3 regions of the Arthrobacter sp. Soil761 genome follow, and region 3 is predicted to be linked to each of the others. Evidence: riboswitches for the same ligand, from Rfam matches in the RefSeq annotation. Region 3 holds a riboswitch; each other region holds the start of a gene.
The links. Region 3 has a riboswitch for S-adenosylmethionine ahead of ASG79_RS13820 (DUF1737 domain-containing protein). Riboswitches for the same ligand answer to the same signal wherever they lie in the genome.

Region 1 (5,870 bases), on a different contig from region 3:
ATGACGGCTGACAGGCCCACGGCTCCGAGGCCGAACACCGCTACGGACTGCCCCGGACTGACAGCCGCGGTATTCAACACTGCACCCATTCCGGTGAGCACGGCGCAACCAAACATCGCGGCAACCGTGTCCGGGACGTCGTCGTCGATCACCACCACCGATTCCCTTGCCACCACTGCGTAATCGGCGAAGGCCGAGACGCCAAGGTGGTGGTTGATCCGTTCCCCTGCCGGAGTCCGCAGCAGTGCCGGCCCGCGCAGCAGGTCGCCGGAGCCATTGACCTCTGCTGCACGGTGGCAGAGGGCCGGCCGGCCGGCCAGGCACGCACGGCACCCGCCACAGCTCGGCACGAAGACCAGCACCACATGGTCGCCGACGGACACGTCGAACACGCCGGCCCCCACGGACACCACCCGACCCACCGCCTCGTGGCCCAAGGCCATGGGCAGCGGCCGGACGCGGGAACCGTCCACCACCGAGAGGTCCGAGTGGCAGAGGCTGGAGTACGTGATGGCAACACCAAGCTCACCGGCGCGGGGCTCCGGCTGCTCCAGTTCCTGCACCAGCAGCGGAGCGGCCTCGGAGTAGGTCTGCTTCCCGTTGCCGGCCCCCGTGGTGGGGGCGGCGGGAACGGTGGAGTACAGGACGGCGGCTTTCACGGATCCTGCTACTTCTTGCGGGCGGCAAGGAGGTCGGCGGTGCCCTGGGCGTCGGCGGCGTCCACGTCGTGCAGCGAGATGCCGCGGGTTTCCTTCAGGAAGTAGACCGCGACGGCGGTAATGGCGCAGGCGATCAGCAGGTAGACCGCCACGGGGACGGAGGACTTGTAGGCGCCCAGGAGCGAGGCGGCGATGATCGGGGCCAGGGATCCTGCAACGATCGACGTCACCTGGTAGCCCAGGGAAACCCCGGAGTAGCGCATCCGGGTGGGGAACATTTCCGCCATGATGGCAGGCTGCCCGGCGTACATGAAGGCGTGGAACACCAGGCCGATCATGATGGCGGCCAGGATGATGGCATCGTTCTTGGTGTCCATCATGGGGAAGGCGAAGAAGCCCCAGGTGGCCCCCATGATGGCGCCGGCCATGTAGACGGGCCTGCGGCCAAACCGGTCCGACAGCTTGCCGACCATGGGCACGACGGCGAAGTGCAGGGCGTGGGCAAGGAGCAGCAGGAGGAGGATGCGGGTGGTGTCGGCCTGGACCACGGTTTTCAGGTAGGTGATGGAGAACGTGACCACGAGGTAGTACAGGATGTTTTCCGCCAGGCGCAGGCCCATGGCGGTGAAGACGCCGCGGGGGTAGCGCCGGAATACCTCAGCGACGCCGTAGCCCTTGTGGCCGGCTTCGACCTCTTTGCGGGCTTCGAGGAAGATCGGTGCGTCATTGACCTTGGTGCGGATGTAGTAACCGATCAGGACGATCACCGCGGACAGCCAGAACGCTACGCGCCAGCCCCACCCCAGGAAGGCGTCCTGGGTCAACGTGGAGGACAGGGTGAACAAGACGGCGGTGGCAAGCAGGTTTCCCAGCGGCACTGCCGACTGTGGCCAGCTGGCCCAGAAACCGCGGGATTTGCTGGGGCTGTGTTCGGCCACGAGGAGGACGGCGCCGCCCCACTCGCCGCCAACGGCAAAGCCCTGGGCGAACCGGAGGACCACCAGCAGTGCGGGAGCCCAGTAGCCGATCTGCTGGAACGTGGGCAGGCAGCCCATGAGGAAGGTGGAGACGCCTACCAGGATGATGCTCAGCTGCAGCAGCTTCTTGCGTCCGAACTTGTCGCCGAAGTGGCCAAAGACGATGCCGCCGATGGGGCGCGCCACGAAACCGACGGCATAAGTGAGGAAGGCGGCGATGATGCCATCCAGTTCTGTGCCGGCGTTGGGGAAGAAGGCCTTTCCGAACACCAGGGTGGCAGCCGAGGCGTAGAGGAAGAACTCGTACCACTCAACAACGGTTCCGGCCATGGAGGCCGTAACCACTTTCTTAAGGCCTGAAGCCTTGACGTCGGTTTCCTCTGTGCGCCTTGCGGCGGAGCTTTCCGTACTCATGCGAACTCCTTCGGCGTCGTCGTCGACACCACGGGGACCAATCAATGGCGGCCGGGTGTGATGCACACCACGAACGCACCGGATTCGATTGAGTATGGTCTGCCTGCGGTGCAACCTCAACGCCGATTAGTGCAGAAGGCATCTGCAGGAATGCACATGCGGGGCGCTAGGCCAGGAAGCTGCTCCGGAGCTGGCTGCCCAGCTGCCCGATCTCTGTCAGGAACCCGTCGTGCCCGATCGGCGCCTGGATGACGTGGACGTCCACGTCCCCCGGCAGGGCCTGGGCCAGCTCACGGGACTGCGACGGGAAATACAGCCGGTCCGAATCCACGGCGGCCACGAAGAACCTGGCGGTGGACCTGGCCAGGGTTTCGGCCAGGGTTCCGCGGCCCCGGCAGATGTCATGGCTCATCAGCGCCTCGGTGAGGGCGATATAGCTGTTGGCGTCGAAGCGCTTCACGAGCTTGCTGCCCTGGTGGTCCAGGTAGCTTTCCACCTGGTAGCGGCCGCGGGCGGCCAGAGCCTCACCCTTCAGGGGCGACTCCGGCGCCTGGGGTTCCCGGCCGAAGCGGCCTTCCAGTTCAGCCGCGGACCGGTAGGTGATGTGGGCGATGCGCCGGGCAAGTGCCAGCCCGGCTTCCGGGCAGGGGCCGCCGTAGTAGTCGCCGCCGTTGAAGTGTGGGTCCTGCCGGATGGCCAGGGTCTGGGCCTGCGCGAAGGCGATCTGTTCCGCCGTGCTCGCGGCGCCCACGGAGATGACGGCGCAGCGCTGCACCCTCTCCGGGTAGGTCACTGCCCATTCAAGGGCGCGGGCGCCGCCCATGGATCCGCCCAGGACAGCGAACCAGCTGCTGATGCCCAGCTGGTCAGCCAGCCGGGCCTCTGCCAGCGTGCTGTCCCGCAGGGTGACCAGGGGGAAGCGGGAGCCCCAGGGGGCTCCGTCCGGGGCGGCCGACGACGGGCCCGTGGACCCGTAGCAGCCGCCCACGATGTTGACGGACACCACGAAGAACTTGTCCGTGTCCACGGGAGCGCCGGGACCGGCCAATTGTTCCCACCAGCCTTCTTCGTCCGTGTCGCCGCGGGTCACGTGGGTGCTGCCGGTCAGGGCGTGCTCGATCAGGATGGCGTTGCTGGCGTCGGCGTTGAGCGTGCCCCAGGTTTCGTAGGCCAGCGTGACGTCCGGGAGGTATCCCCCGGCTTCGAGTTCCAGCCCTCCGATGGAGGCGTAGCGGACAATTCCGTGTTCGGGGATGGTGGTTCGGGCGACGGTAACCGTCATGGCAAGACCTCTTCTACGCGCTTGCCTGCCGTCGTCTGACCGGCAGGCCAGGTCCTCACCCGGGGCACCCCACCGCGGATGGAGGGTTGCCGGCCAGCAAGCCGGGGCTGTCACTGGCACTCATGACCTGGTTTGAGTGTACGAAACACCCCCCGCTCCAGGCCAAGAGTGTGACTGGTTGTGACTTCCCCGCTTGCCGGCCCTCCCGGCGTCAGCCCTGGCGCGCTTTTAGCTCTGGGCGCCTTTGGCAGCGCGGAAACCCGCTTCCAGGTCGGCCAGGATGTCATCGATGTGCTCCAGGCCAACAGAGAGCCGGACCAGTCCCGGATTCACCCCGGCCACCGCTTGCTGCTCCGGCGAGAGCTGGCTGTGGGTGGTCGACGCCGGGTGGATGACCAGGGAGCGGACGTCGCCGATGTTGGCCACGTGGGAGTGCAGCTCCAGGGCGTCGACGAAGCGCTTGCCCGCCTCCGCTCCGCCGGCAAGGTTGAAGGCCACGACGGCGCCCGTTCCCTTGGGCCCGTACTTGCGGCCACGCTCGTACCAGGGGCTGGAGGGCAGCCCGGCGTAGGCGACGGATTCGACGTCGTCCCTTCCTTCCAGCCAGCGCGCCACTTCCGTGGCGTTGGCAACGTGGCGTTCCACCCGCAGGCTCAGCGTCTCCAGGCCCTGGGAGATCAGGAAGGCGTTGAAGGGGGAAACCGCCGAGCCAAGGTCGCGCAGCAGCTGGACGCGGGCCTTGAGGATGTAGGAGAGGTTGGCACCCAGCGCACCGTCGGCGCCTAGGTCGCGGGCGTAGACCAGGCCGTTGTAGGTGGGGTCCGGGGTGTTGAAGCCGGGGAACCGTTCAGGGTCCTTGCCGAAGTCGAATTTGCCGGAGTCCACGATCACGCCGGCAATTGCGGAGCCGTGGCCGCCCAGGTATTTGGTGGCGGAGTGGATCACGATGTCCGCACCCCACTCCAGTGGGCGGATCAGGTAGGGCGTGGACAGGGTGTTGTCCACGATCAGTGGCACGCCTGCCTGGTGGGCCACCTCGGAGATGCCTTCGATGTCCAGGACGTCCTGGCGGGGATTGGACACCACTTCACCGAAAAAGAGCTTGGTGTTCGGCTGGACGGCGTCGCGCCACTGGTCCAGGTTGTCGGGATCCTGGACGAACGTGACCGAGATGCCGAACTTCTTCAGGGTGTGGGCGAACAGGTTGTACGTTCCGCCGTAAAGGCTGGGGCTCGCCACAATATGGTCCCCCGCCTCCGCAATGTTCAGCACCGCGAACGTCTCGGCGGCCTGGCCAGAGCTCAGCAGCAATGCGGCCAGGCCCCCCTCAAGGCTGGCGATCCGCTGTTCGACGGCATCCTGGGTGGGGTTGCCGATCCGGGTGTAGATGGGTGCAAGTTCGGCGAGGGCAAAGCGGTTGGCTGCGCTTTCGGCGCTGGGGAACACGAAGGACGTGGTCTGGTAAATGGGGAGCGCGCGGGCTCCTGTGGCACTGTCGGGCTCCTGGCCGGCATGGATCTGGCGGGTTTCGAAAGACCATCCGTTGGACATCCAAATCTCCTTTGACGTGGGCCCGGAATGCGTGGGGCAGTACGGGCCGCGCTTGCTTCCGGCTCTTGCCGGACAGCCAGGTCCTCACCCGGGGCACCCCACCGCGGGTGGAGGGTTGCCGGCCAGCGAGCCGGGGCTTGGCGCTGGCGCTCATGACCTGCGCCCAGTCTAGGAACGGGGTAGTCGCCGTGGACAGCATTGTGACGAACAAGGTCGCCCTGCATGGCTTTCGAGCCGCCACAGGTGGGCCGCCCCGCACCCGGCCGGGGACGCCGCCGTCGTCCTTCGTGCCCATGTTCCCGGCCCTTTTCCCGGCCGCCTTTCCAGTAAGGGTACCCTTAGCTGAGAGCCGCATCACAAAGTGCCAAGATGTTGCCATGCGCATGGATCACGTCTCTTACGCCTGTGAACAAGATGGCCTCGCGGCCACTACCGAACGTATTTCATCTGCCCTCGGCGTTGAGGCAGTGAAGGGCGGGGTGCACCCCCGGTTCGGAACCCGGAATATGATCATCCCGCTCGCCGGGCACAAGTACCTGGAAGTCGTAGAGGTCCTGGACCACCCGGCTTCGGACAAGGCACCGTTCGGACAGGCAGTGCGTGCCCGTTCCGCGGCCGGTGGTGGCTGGATGGGCTGGTGTGTCGAAGTGGACGACCTCGCCCCGTTCGAGGCACGCCTTGGCCGCGCCGCGGTGAACGGCAACCGCAAGTTCCCGGACGGCCGGGAGCTGGTCTGGAAACAGATTGGCATCCTTGGCCTTATCGCAGATCCCCAGGTGCCATACATGCTCAAGTGGGAAGGCGACCCGGCACTGCACCCGTCCAACGCCTACCCCAGCAATCTTAAGATGAGCTGCCTGACCATCGCCGGCTCCGCGTCCCGCGTGACCGAGTGGCTGGGTGAACCGGTGGAGAAGCCGCTTGAGGACGTTGCGGTGGAGTGGGTCGCCCCGCATGGAACTCCGGGCATCCTGTCGGTCACGTTTG
Region 2 (5,870 bases), on a different contig from region 3:
CGCACTGCTGCCGCCAAGATGATCCTCGAAGTGGAGATTGGCACCGTTGGCGGCGAGGAGGACGGCGTCGAAAACGCCATCAACGACAAGCTGTACACCACCGTTGAGGACGCCCTGGCCACCATCGATGCCCTGGGCTCCGGTGAAAACGGCCGCTACATCACGGCCCTGACCTTCGGCAACGTCCACGGCGTCTACAAGCCCGGCGGCGTCAAGCTCCGCCCGGAGATCCTCAAGGACATCCAGGCCCAGGTGGGCGCGAAGATCGGCAAGGACAACCCGTTCGACCTCGTGTTCCACGGCGGCTCCGGCTCCTCCGACCAGGAAATCGCCGACGCCGTCTCCTACGGCGTGATCAAGATGAACATCGACACCGACACCCAGTACGCCTACACGCGTCCGGTTGCTGACCACATGTTCAAGAACTACGACGGCGTCCTGAAGGTGGACGGCGAAGTGGGCAACAAGAAGACCTACGACCCCCGCGTCTGGGGCGCCTCCGCCGAAGCCGGCCTGGCGGCCCGCGTGGTGGAAGCCACCAAGCAGCTCGGTTCGGCCGGAAAGACCTTCTAGATGTCGGACGAGTTCCGCCGGAACCTGATGGGGCCGGAGCCCACTCTCCTGCCTGCCGAAACCGAGGTGAACGCGCAGCTTGAGGCCGGCCAGGAGGCCCTGGACCTGGTGGCGAAGCACCCAACGTCCTCGCTCCTGTGGGCCGTCCTGGCTGAGGAGGCGTGGACGGAAGGCCGCACCATCGACTCCTACGCCTATGCCCGGGTGGGTTACCACCGCGGACTGGATGCGCTGCGCCGCAACGGCTGGCGCGGCGTGGGGCCCATCCCCTGGGAGCATGAGCCAAACCGCGGGTTCCTGCGGGCCCTCTACTCCCTGGGCCGGGCCTCGTCGGCCATCGGCGAGGCTGAAGAGCCGGAGCGGATCGAGAAGTTCCTGAACGATTCCGACCCCACGGCAAAGGCAGCCATCGAGGGCGAATAACTCCCTGGGCCCACGCCCGCACTGTTTCCTGGTGCAGAGTGCCAGGGAGGGGTTCGGGCTGGGAACGACGGCGGGCGGTCACCTTTCAATGAGAAGGTGACTCGTATCCGGCCTGGAATGCGCCGTCCCTCATTTCGGTTAAAAGAATCGAAGGGCCAGGGGAAGAAAGGAGGAGCTGCGCGAAGCGTGGGAAAGCAGGAGAAAGCGCGTCTCAGGTTCTGTGACTACTACTCGTGGATGTCGTACGCCGACTTCACCACCTGGGTTGAAGCCGAAGACGAATCGGCACCGGGAATTTCGTTTACCGAGTCCGATGCCACAGGCTGAGCGGCGCAGGACTTAAGGTTTGGCAATACCCGTGCGGGCCATGGCGTCTGCATAGGCAGTGCGCATGTCCTCCAGGTACTCCTCCTGGCGGGCCGGGGAACCGGCGAAGGCGCGGCCGCTCAGCGAGCGGACCTTGTAGGTCTTCAGGCCGCGGCGCCAGAGGAGGGGCACCTCGGTCTTCAACAGCAGGTTGGCCAGGCGGTTGGCTTCGGTGCCATGCGCCACGATCACCGAGGCGCGGGGGACCAGGGCCAGGAACTTCAGCAGGGGCTTCAGGCCTGACTGGATCTGGTCCGGAGTGAACTTGCCGTTGGGTTCGCCCGGGACGTGCCAAGGGCGGACGTTCCACGGCATGACGAACTCCGGGCGCAGGCCAAGCTTCCACTGGATCCCCAGCATGCGGGTAACAGCGTCCTGGTCGCCGGGGGTGATGAACCCGGACGGATCCACCTCGCCGATGTTGGAGAACAGGCTGATGATGCGGCATTCCTCCACGTCGTGCATGGGGTCCACGTAGGGCACCACGGTTCCGGGCTTGGCCTCCTGCAGGGAATCACACAGTTCGTTGACGGCGGCAACGCTGGGTTCGTAGCGGCGGCTCATGAGCTGTTCGTGGAATGTTTCGGGTGCCAGGGCTGTCATGAAGTGCTGGATCTCCTGCGGGGATTGGCGTTGCTGCCGCCACGGACATGGGCGCACGGCGGCACGGCACATCAGTGGCGGTTGATTGGGGTGGACCAACTCCTGGTCGGCCTACTCCAGTTTAGCAAGCCCAGGCAAGCGAAACGCCGGCCGCCCCTTCCGGTGATGGAAGGCACAGCCGGCGCGTCGGTGCGGGAGCGGCTAGAAGAGGCGCTTCGAGGCGCGGCGGGCACCCTCACCCAGTGCCTCCAGCTTGGCGAAGGCGATCTGCGGGTGCACCCTGCCGCCCAGGCCACAGTCGGTGGAGGCAATGACGTTCCCGCGGCCCACGAGGTCCGCAAAGCGGACGATCCGGTCCGCCACCAGGTCCGGGTGCTCCACCACATTGGTGGCATGCGAAACAACGCCCGGGATGATCACCCTGCCCTCGGGGAGCTTTGTGTCCTCCCACACCCGCCATTCGTGTTCGTGGCGGACGTTTGCCGCTTCAAAGGAATAGGCGCCGGCGTTGACCTGAAGCACAGAGCCGATGATGTCGGCGAACGGGATGTCCGTGGTGTGTGGGCCGTGCCAGGATCCCCAGCACACGTGCAGCCGGATCTGTTCCTGCGGCAGGCCGCGCAGCGCCCAGTTGGTCGCTTCGACGCGCAGCTGGATGAACTTCAGGTAATCGTCCAGGGACGGCTCGGGATTGATATGGTCCCAGCTTTCGGCCAGGGACGGATCATCGAGCTGCACCGTAAGGCCGGCCTCGATGATGGCCTTGTATTCCTCCCGCATGGCATCAGCGCAGGCGTAGACGAGTTCCTCGTCGCTCTTGTAGTACTCGTTGGCTACCCGCGCGCATGAGCCGGGGGAGAGGGAGGCCACGAAGCCATCCGTGAGGCCTGCGGCGGCGAGCCCGGTCTTCAGGTTCCGGATGTCCGAGGCCACCAGGTCCTGGCCCGTGTAGGTCAGCGGTCCGGCGATCTTGGGCTGGGCAACGCTCCTGCGGTGGGTGAGGATGCCGGATGCGGGATCGCTGTAGGCCTCGTTGAAGGCCTGCCGGTCGCGCCGGTCCGGGAACGAGGTCAGGACAACGTTGCCGGGGGACGAGCGGCGGACCCCGGACTCGGCCCAGCGGTCAACGGTGGTTGGCTCAAGGCCCCCGAGCCGGGCGAAGGAGTAATTCCACCACGCCCCGTAATCCACCGAGCTGGACATGGTGTGCCCGTACTCGCCGTCGTTGGGGATGTCGATGCCAAGGTCCATCTGGCGCTGCACCACGTCCACTACGGAGGCTTCGAGGAGTTCCAGAAATTCCGGCGTGATGCCGTCGGCTTCCTTGGCGGCGTTGGCCGCAATGAGTTCAGGGGTGCGGGGCAATGAACCGGCGTGGGTCACGCGGATATGGTCGGTGTTCTGGGACATGCTGGAATCTTCCTTTCCATCGGTCCTGGCAGTAGCACCTTCGGCCGGCAGGAGTCTGCCGGGACGTGGTTGCTGCGGCGTCATCGAGCCAGGTCTCTCGGCCGCTCCGGATGGTCCACTCTCAGATAAATCGACGCGCGTGGAGCCGCGCAAATCCGCACCGCTTTATGTCGTGGGCATGTCCGGCCGGCCGCCGGCGGCAGGACCGGAACGTACTTACAGCGTTTGTCCAGCATATTGACAGGTTTCGTTAAGCTTGGTTGGCTGAATGTCACATGCCTCCGCTGCGACGGAGCGGCGGATGCCACCCGAGCACTCGAAAGAGGTAACTGTGACGAAATCCCTCAGGACCCTTGCCGTTAGCGGAGCCCTCGCGCTCGCCGTCGCAGCAGGTCCGGCGCCCCTGGCCGGCGCCGTAGGCGAAGGGCCTTCCTACGACGGCAACGGCCAGATCACCACGTCGAAGCTGGCCACCTACGACCAGATGGTCTCGTTCCTGAAGGACCAGGATGCGCGCCAGCCCGCCATGGAGCTGGAGGTCATCGGCCAGACCGTCAAAGGCCGCGACATCCACCTGGTCAAGTACATATCGGACCCGGCCAAGCCCACCATCCTGTATTTGACCCAGCAGCACGGCAATGAACAGCTCACCACCGAGGGTGCCCTCGAGTTCGTCAAGCACCTGGGCACGGGCAAGTCGGCAGGCATCCTGGACGGCGTGAACATCCTCATCGTGCCCATGCTCAACGCGGACGGTGCCATGGGGGATGTCAACTTCTCCCTGGACGACTACCTTGCCAGAGGGGACCGCCACCTCACCCGCTACAACGCGGAAGGCGTGGACCTGAACCGGGACCATGTGGCCAAGGTCCAGCCGGAGACCCAGGCGCTGCACAACAACGTGATGCGCAAGTACCGCATTGACTACATGATCGACCTGCACCACCAGGGCACCCGCGCCGAGCGCGACGGCAAGCTGGTTTCCGGCTCCATCCTGTACCCCACCACCCCGAACGCCGACCCCGCCGTCGTCGAGAAATCAAAGCGGCTCGGCGCCGTTGTCTTCAACAACGTTGACTCCACCGGCTGGGGCCACCTGGGCAGGTACCAGGGCGGCAGCGCCGAGACCATCAGCCGCAACGGCATCTCCGTGGAATACGGCATTGCCACCCTGCTTTTCGAGATGCGCGGCATGTCGGACCACTACCTGGATGGTTACGCGCTGGGACAGCGGAGCAATGGTTACCTGATCAAGCAGACGGTCACCACGCTGGCGTCCACCGCCGCGGCCATAGCGGACGGATCCATTGCCGACGCCGACACCTCCTTCTGGGACACGCTCGCCGAGCAGACGTCCCGGCCCGCGGGGGAGGCCGAGGACGAGTAGGAGGCCCGGCGCCCGCCGCGGCCCATATTTGCGAAAGGGCCGCGGCGGGCCACAACAGTGGACAAAGTGCCCCATCGGCTAAACTTGGGTGGTAAGAGCCCCGGAACTCTTGCTTCGCCGTGCCGTGCTGCGGCTGTGCGAAGGCCGGTATGTTCGGGGCATTCTCATGAACGGCGCTGCATGGGCCCGCCACCAGATGGCTGGACCCGGGCAGCCCGAACGAATGGGGGAGGATCCCATGCCAGCAATTGTGATCGTAGGAGCCCAGTGGGGCGACGAAGGAAAAGGCAAGGCCACCGACCTTTTGGGCGGCCGTGTTGACTACGTCGTCAAGCCCAATGGCGGCAACAATGCCGGGCACACCGTCGTCGTAGGCGGTGAAAAGTACGAACTCAAGCTGCTGCCGGCAGGCATTCTCAGCCCCAACGCTGTTCCCATCATCGGCAACGGCTGCGTGGTGAACCTCGAAGCCCTCTTCCAGGAAATCGACGGGCTCCAGGCCCGCGGTGCGGACACCTCGAAGCTGCGGGTTTCCGCCAACGCCCACCTGGTGGCCCCGTACCACCAGGTCCTGGACAAAGTGACCGAACGCTTCCTGGGCAGCCGCGCCATCGGCACCACCGGCCGCGGCATCGGCCCCGCCTACATGGACAAGGTGGCCCGGCTGGGCATCCGCGTCCAGGACGTGTTTGACGAATCCATCCTCCGCCAGAAGGTGGAAGGCTCGCTGCGCCAGAAGAACGAACTCCTGGTCAAGGTCTACAACCGCCGCAGCGTTGTGGTGGACGAGATCGTGGAGTACTTCCTGTCCTTCGCCGAGCGGCTCCGTCCGCTGGTCATCGACAGCACCCTGGTCCTGAACACCGCGCTGGACGAGGGCAAGGTGGTCCTGATGGAAGGCGGCCAGGCTACGTTCCTGGACGTGGACCACGGCACCTACCCGTTCGTGACCTCCTCCAACCCCACCGCCGGCGGCGCGTCGGTTGGCTCCGGCATCGGGCCCACCCGCATCTCGCGCTCCATCGGCATCATCAAGGCCTACACCACCCGCGTTGGCGCCGGCCCGTTCCCCACGGAACTCTTCGACGAGATGGGCATGTACCTGCAG
Region 3 (5,870 bases):
ACCTCGCCCTTGGCCTCCACCACCCACACGACGCCCGACCCCCGGTACGCCAAAATGCTGGAGCGCTTCGGCCTCACCGCCCAGGAGCAGCTGACCTGCGGCTTCCATGTGCACACGTTCATCGAATCGCCCGAAGAGGGCGTGGCGGTCCTGGACCGGATCCGCGACAAGCTGGCAGTGCTGACGGCCCTGAGCGCCAATTCACCCTTCTGGAACGGCGTTCCAACCGGGTTTGAAAGCTACCGCACCCAGGCCTGGAACCGGTGGCCCACGGCGGGCCCGGCCGGTATTTACGGGACGTACCCTGCCTACCGGCGCGTGGTGACGCGGCTGCTGGAAAGCGGCGTCATGCTCGATGAGGGCATGCTGTACTTCGACGCCCGGCTGTCCCGCAACCACCCCACCGTCGAGGTTCGCGTGGCGGACGTCTGCCTTCGTGCCGAGGATGCAGCGCTCATTGCCGTGCTGGTCCGGGCGCTGGTGGAATCCGCCAGCAGGGAATGGCAGGCCGACGTGGATCCTGCGCCGGTTCCCACCGTCCTCCTCCGGATGGCCTCGTGGCAGGCCAGCAGCGCCGGGCTAAGCGGTGAACTCCTGGATTTTGGGAATTTCCGGCCCGCACCGGCCGCGGACGTGGTCCGGTCCCTGGTGGATTACCTGGCTCCCGTCCTGTCCGAACAGGGGGAGCTGGCACTGGCACGGCAGGGGGTGGAGGACATCATCGCCCGCGGAACAGGAGCCGCCGAACAGCGCCGCGCCCGGGACAAGGCGCTGGCGGGACCGCCCCCGGAGGACATGGGGTTCGGCGCCGTGGTGCGGCAGGCCGTCAACGTGACCATGCGGGATGCCCTGGATCTAGCTGACGTGGAGGGCACGCCCGAACTGCTGCGGGTCCGCCAGAGCTGACCTTCGATGCGCATATCCATTCCCGACGCGCAGATTCCTCCTCGCGGCCCATATTTGGTGCGCGCCAGGGAATCTGCGCATCGAGAGTGAGGAAGCGCGTCGCCCGGACCCAGAGGAGCTAGGGCTTCCCGCGCGGCTAGATCTGCTTGAGTGCCTGTTCCAGGTCGCGGAGGAGGTCCTCCGGGTCCTCGAGCCCTACCGAGAGCCGCACCACGCCGTCACTGAGCCCAATGGCGGCGCGCCCTTCCGGCCCCATGGCGCGGTGCGTGGTGGTGGCGGGGTGCGTGATCAGGGACTTCGAATCACCAAGGTTGTTGGAGATGTCGATGATGCGCAGCCCGTCCAGCAGTGCGAAGGCCGCTTCCTTGCCGGAGCGCCCGCCGGAGGGAGCCAGCTCAAGCGTGAGGACCGTACCGCCGGCGCTCATCTGCCGTGCCGCCAGGTCGTACTGCGGGTGGGACTTGAGCAGCGGGTACTTCACCCAGCTCACGGCGGGCTGTTCTTCCAGCCACTCTGCGAGCCGGAGCGCCGTGGCGGAGGAATGGTTCACGCGCAGGCTCATGGTCTCCAGGCCCTTGGTCAGGACCCAGGCGTTGAACGCCGAGAGTGCGGGCCCGGTGTGGCGCATGAGCTGTTTCACGGGGCCGTCGATGAACTCCTTGGTGCCCAGGATGGCGCCGCCCATGACCCTGCCCTGGCCGTCGATGTGCTTGGTGCCGGAGTAGACGATGACGTCGGCGCCCAGGTCACCGCAGCGCTGCAGCAGGGGAGTGGCGAAGACGTTGTCCGCCACCACCTTGGCGCCGGCGGCATGCGCAAGTTCGCTGACCGCGGCGATGTCCACGATCTCCTGCATCGGGTTGGACGGGGATTCGAAGAAGACGGCGGTGGTGGGCTTGGAGAGGGCCTCGCGCCACTGGTCCAGGTCCGGCCCGTCCACGAAGACGGTCTCCACGCCCCACCGGGGAAGGATCTCGTTCAAAATCACGAAGCACGAACCGAACAGCGACCGGGCGGCCACCACCCGGTCGCCGGCAGCCAGCAGGGCACCAAGCGCGGTGAACACCGCGGACATGCCCGACGCCGTCGCGAAGCAGGCTTCGGTGCCTTCCAGCAGCCGGAGCCGCTCCTGGAAGGTGGCCACGGACGGGTTGCCGTAGCGGGAGTAGACAAAGCGTTCGTCCTCGCCGGTGAAGGCGCGTTCAGCTGCTGCCGCGGATTCGTAGACGAAGCCGGAGTTCAGGAAAATGGCCTCGGACGTTTCCTGGAAGTTGGTGCGGTCCAGCCCGCCACGGACAGCCTGGGTGTCGGGGTTCCAGCCGGGGGCGTCTTGGTTGAAGGTCACTTAGTTCTTTCCGAGGTTGGTGGGAAGGCCGCGGTTTTTCCAGCCGTTGACGGTGCGTTCGCCATAGCGGTCCGGCTCGCCTTCAAAGCCCTCCAGCACGTTGTAGGAGGTGAAGCCGGCCCGGGTGGCCGCGATGGCTGCCGCGATGGACCGCTGGCCGGAGCGGCACAGGAACACCAGTTCGGTTGAACGGTCCTCGGGCGCCTGCTGGCTGAGGTCGTTGATGAAGTCGGGGTTGGGGATGCCGCCGGGGAAGGTCCACTGGATGAAGAGGGGGTCGTTGTCCGTGGCCTTGGTGTCCGGAATGCCGATGTGGGCCCATTCGCCCTCGGTGCGGACGTCCACCAGGATGGCGCCCTGTTCCAGCTTCTCCCATGCTTCCTGGGGCGTGAGGTCTCCCGCGTAGCTCATGCGTGGCCCTCGCCGTCGAACTCGCCTTCAAATTCGGCGTCCAGTTCATCCACTGCGGTGGCAACCGCGGCATCGGCCGAGGCGATTGCCGCCGGAAGGACCACTGCCTGCGCCACGATCACGCTGGTGCCGTTGAAGGTGGCTGCCGGGCTGCCGTGCAGCACATAGCCGTCGGCCAGGGCCGTGGAGATCCGCTCGCAGAATGAACGGTCATCCGGGCCGGTGATCAGGCGGTAGGACAATTTTTCGTCGGGGGCAGGTGCGTCAGACACGACGGATCTCCTTCTTTCACGCTTGCAGCTCGAATCGGTCGATATGCCGAGTATTCACCTGAGGCACCCCGCCGCGAAAGGGAGGGTTGCCGACCGGCCAGTCAGGGCTTCACACCGGTACTCATTACTCCCCAAAAACGTAACATCTGCCGCGCCAAGCCGCACCGCCGCCGTCGTCATGTTCCGTAATTGAGCAGCGCTGAAGGGAGGCGCGGGGTTGAAGGAAAGCGCGACGGCGGACATCGCCGCAGGTGGGCGGCCCGCCACGTGCCGCCCGGGGCCGCGGGGCCGATAAAGTTCTTACCGGGGCGCCGCCCCGTCGTCACAGCAATGAGCACCGGGGGTCCTGTCAGCATGCGGGCAAACACATCGCGCCACCAGGCCGCCATTTGCGGGACCCGCCGGCCGTCCATCGGTGCGTTCCTGGCCGCGGCCATCGTCAGCCTCCTTGCCCTGCTGGCGGCTGCGCCGGCGCATGCGGCGGACGCTGCGCCGGAGAAGGGAAAGCCCTGGCTGGGCGCGGTGCTCGAGTGGGGCGAGGACACCGCCGCAGGCTTCAGCGGCCGGCTTGGTGCCAGTCCGGCCGTCTTCGGCCACGACATCACCATCCCCTACCGCGATTCGGAACGGAACGACCTTGACGGCTTCCTTCAGCAGGCCGCGTCCCTAGGCGCCCACGCCCTGCTCACGGTGAAGCCGTCAGTGCCCCTGGGCCAGCTCGGCACCGCGGAAGCGGAAGCATTCGCAGCGCAGGTGCGCGACCTTACGTCCGGGTTCAAGGGGCAGCTGCTGATCCGGTTCGCCCCGGACATGAATGCAAGCTGGGTGGCCTGGGGCCAGCAGCCCGCCGCGTACCGGCAGGCCTTCAGGGCTGTGGCGGCAGCGTTCAAGAAGTACGACGGCGGCCGGGCCACCTTGGTGTGGGCGCCTTACCTGGGCAAGGACTACCCCTTTGACCGCAACCGGGATGCCCCGCAGCCCGGAACCGAAGGCTTTTCCCTCCTGGACACGAACGGCGACGGGGCCTGGAACTCAAGCGACAGCGCCTACGCCCCTTACTACCCGGGCGACGACGCAGTGGACTGGGCGGGGCTGGCCGCCTATCACGACGACACGGCCGGCGGCCCCGCCGTCAACTCCCAGCCGAGGGCCGGCGAGCTCCAGGACATGCTGACGGCCTCCGGCGGCGAAAACTTCTACGGCACCTATTCCGAGGGGCGCAACAAGCCGTTCCTCCTCCAGACCTCTGCTTTCTACAGCCCCGCGTCCGGCGGCGCGCAGGAGGCGGACATCAAGGCGGGCTGGTGGGACCAGGTGGTGGGAACTGCCACTTCCCCACCTTTTGCCGGGACGGCCGCCGTTGTCTGGGACGAGCGCACCAGCACCAGGGATACCGGCGTGGCGAGCATCAGCTGGCTGCTCACGGGACAGGCGGGCATCGCCAAAGCGGCCCTGGACAGGCTGAAGGCATCGCCAATGGTCACCGGGCCGGTCACCGACGTGGCATCCGGGAGCACCTACGTCCGGGCCAACACGCTCTCCGGGGCTGCCGCCTGGACTGTTGCCGCCGCCATGGCCATCCTCCTGGTGGCCCTGTGGCAGATACCCCGCCGGATCAACGCAGCCACGGCCTGGGGCTACCAGGATCCCTCCGCCAGGGACTCGCGCATCGATCTGCTGCGCGGGATGGCCATCGTCTTTGTGGTGGTGAACCACCTGGGCATGGCATCGCTGTTCCAGCTGCTCACCCAGGAGGCCGTGGGCTTCGTGTAGGGTGCGGAACTGTTCGTCCTGTTCTCCGGACTGGTGGTGGGCATGGTGTACGGACCCAAGGCCAGGGAGGACTTCGGGCAGGTGGTCGACCTCACGACCCGCCGCGCCGGCAAGCTCTACCTGACGGCGCTGGCCGTGCTGATCGGCGTCTTCCTTCTGTCCCTGCTCCCGTTCTTCCACACCGAGGCCCTGACCACGTTCGTGGACCAGGGGACCGGTGGCGCCGGGCACAACGGGGCCGGCCGGACCTACGACCTCTATGCGGGCATGTCATCGCTGTTCCAGTTCCCCGTGCCGCCCCAGGTGCTTCCGGCCATCGTGCTGCTGCAGTTCGGTCCCTGGCAGTTCAATGTCATGGGGCTCTATGTGGTGCTGTTGCTGGTCAGCCCGCTGATCCTCGCGGCGCTGAACCGCGGAAAGGCCATCTGGGTCGTGGCGGTGTCGGTTGCCGTGTATGCGGCAGGTGCCATGACCAGGTTCCGGATCCTGCCCTCGCAGTTTGAGGACTCCTTCCCGCTGCTGGTGTGGCAGGTGCTTTTCGTGCTTGGGCTGGTTGCGGGCTACCATCGGCGCAGCATCACAGCGTGGCTGTCGCGCCACACGTGGGTGGTGGTTGCCTGCACCACGGCAGCATTCGCTTTAGCCTTCCTGTCCTGGGGCAACCCCTACCTGGCCAACGCCTATGACGTCCGACTGGCGCTTCTGCCGGATGCGTCCTACCGGGCAATGTATGACGCCTTCTTCGGCCGGACATACCTGGCCCCGGGCCGGCTGCTCAACGTCCTGGTCCTTGTGGTGGCTGCGTACGCATTCCTCGGTGCTTACTGGAAACCGGTGGACCGGGCCCTGGGCTGGTTCCTGGTCCCGCTGGGCCGGGCCACGCTGTACGTCTTCATCATGCACGTGGTGCTGATCGCCGTCGTGGCCAACATCCCGGCCCTGCAGCAGCAAAGCATCCTCCTCAACACCGTGGCCTACGCCGTGGTCCTGGGGCTGCTCTGGGTGATGGTCCGCACCAGGTTCCTCTTCCGGATCATCCCTACCTAGCCGGGGGCATGAAAAATGCTGCGGCACGGGCATGCCACAGCATTTGATCATGTACCACCCGGCTGCCCGGTGGCCTCTTACGAATCCGGGGGTCTCAGACCAGGCCCGGGTAGCTG

Region 1: another riboswitch for S-adenosylmethionine. It lies ahead of metX (homoserine O-acetyltransferase MetX); the one in region 3 lies ahead of ASG79_RS13820 (DUF1737 domain-containing protein).
Region 2: another riboswitch for S-adenosylmethionine. It lies ahead of ASG79_RS14930 (cobalamin-independent methionine synthase II family protein); the one in region 3 lies ahead of ASG79_RS13820 (DUF1737 domain-containing protein).

What each region holds. Positions count from the first base shown of each region.
Region 1 covers NZ_LMSF01000011.1:43,032-48,901, forward strand. Annotated here, with positions in the region: gene ASG79_RS08130 (zinc-binding dehydrogenase) at 1-659, opposite strand, end outside; gene ASG79_RS08135 (MFS transporter) at 668-2,050, opposite strand; gene metX (homoserine O-acetyltransferase MetX) at 2,217-3,332, opposite strand; SAM riboswitch class IV at 3,345-3,460, opposite strand; gene ASG79_RS08145 (bifunctional o-acetylhomoserine/o-acetylserine sulfhydrylase) at 3,561-4,883, opposite strand; SAM riboswitch class IV at 4,927-5,041, opposite strand; gene ASG79_RS08150 (VOC family protein) at 5,261-5,870, shown strand, end outside.
Region 2 covers NZ_LMSF01000028.1:91,732-97,601, reverse strand. Annotated here, with positions in the region: gene fbaA (class II fructose-bisphosphate aldolase) at 1-573, shown strand, start outside; gene ASG79_RS14940 (DUF3151 domain-containing protein) at 574-996, shown strand; gene ASG79_RS23875 (hypothetical protein) at 1,183-1,323, shown strand; gene ASG79_RS14935 (uracil-DNA glycosylase) at 1,336-1,965, opposite strand; gene ASG79_RS14930 (cobalamin-independent methionine synthase II family protein) at 2,167-3,375, opposite strand; SAM riboswitch class I at 3,389-3,492, opposite strand; gene ASG79_RS14925 (M14 family zinc carboxypeptidase) at 3,677-4,762, shown strand; gene ASG79_RS14920 (adenylosuccinate synthase) at 5,001-5,870, shown strand, end outside.
Region 3 covers NZ_LMSF01000023.1:364,029-369,898, reverse strand. Annotated here, with positions in the region: gene ASG79_RS13835 (glutamate--cysteine ligase) at 1-906, shown strand, start outside; gene ASG79_RS13830 (O-succinylhomoserine sulfhydrylase) at 1,043-2,251, opposite strand; gene ASG79_RS13825 (rhodanese-like domain-containing protein) at 2,252-2,662, opposite strand; gene ASG79_RS13820 (DUF1737 domain-containing protein) at 2,659-2,934, opposite strand; SAM riboswitch class IV at 2,948-3,063, opposite strand; partial or broken gene opgC (OpgC domain-containing protein) at 3,289-5,754, shown strand; gene ASG79_RS13810 (hypothetical protein) at 5,849-5,870, opposite strand, start outside.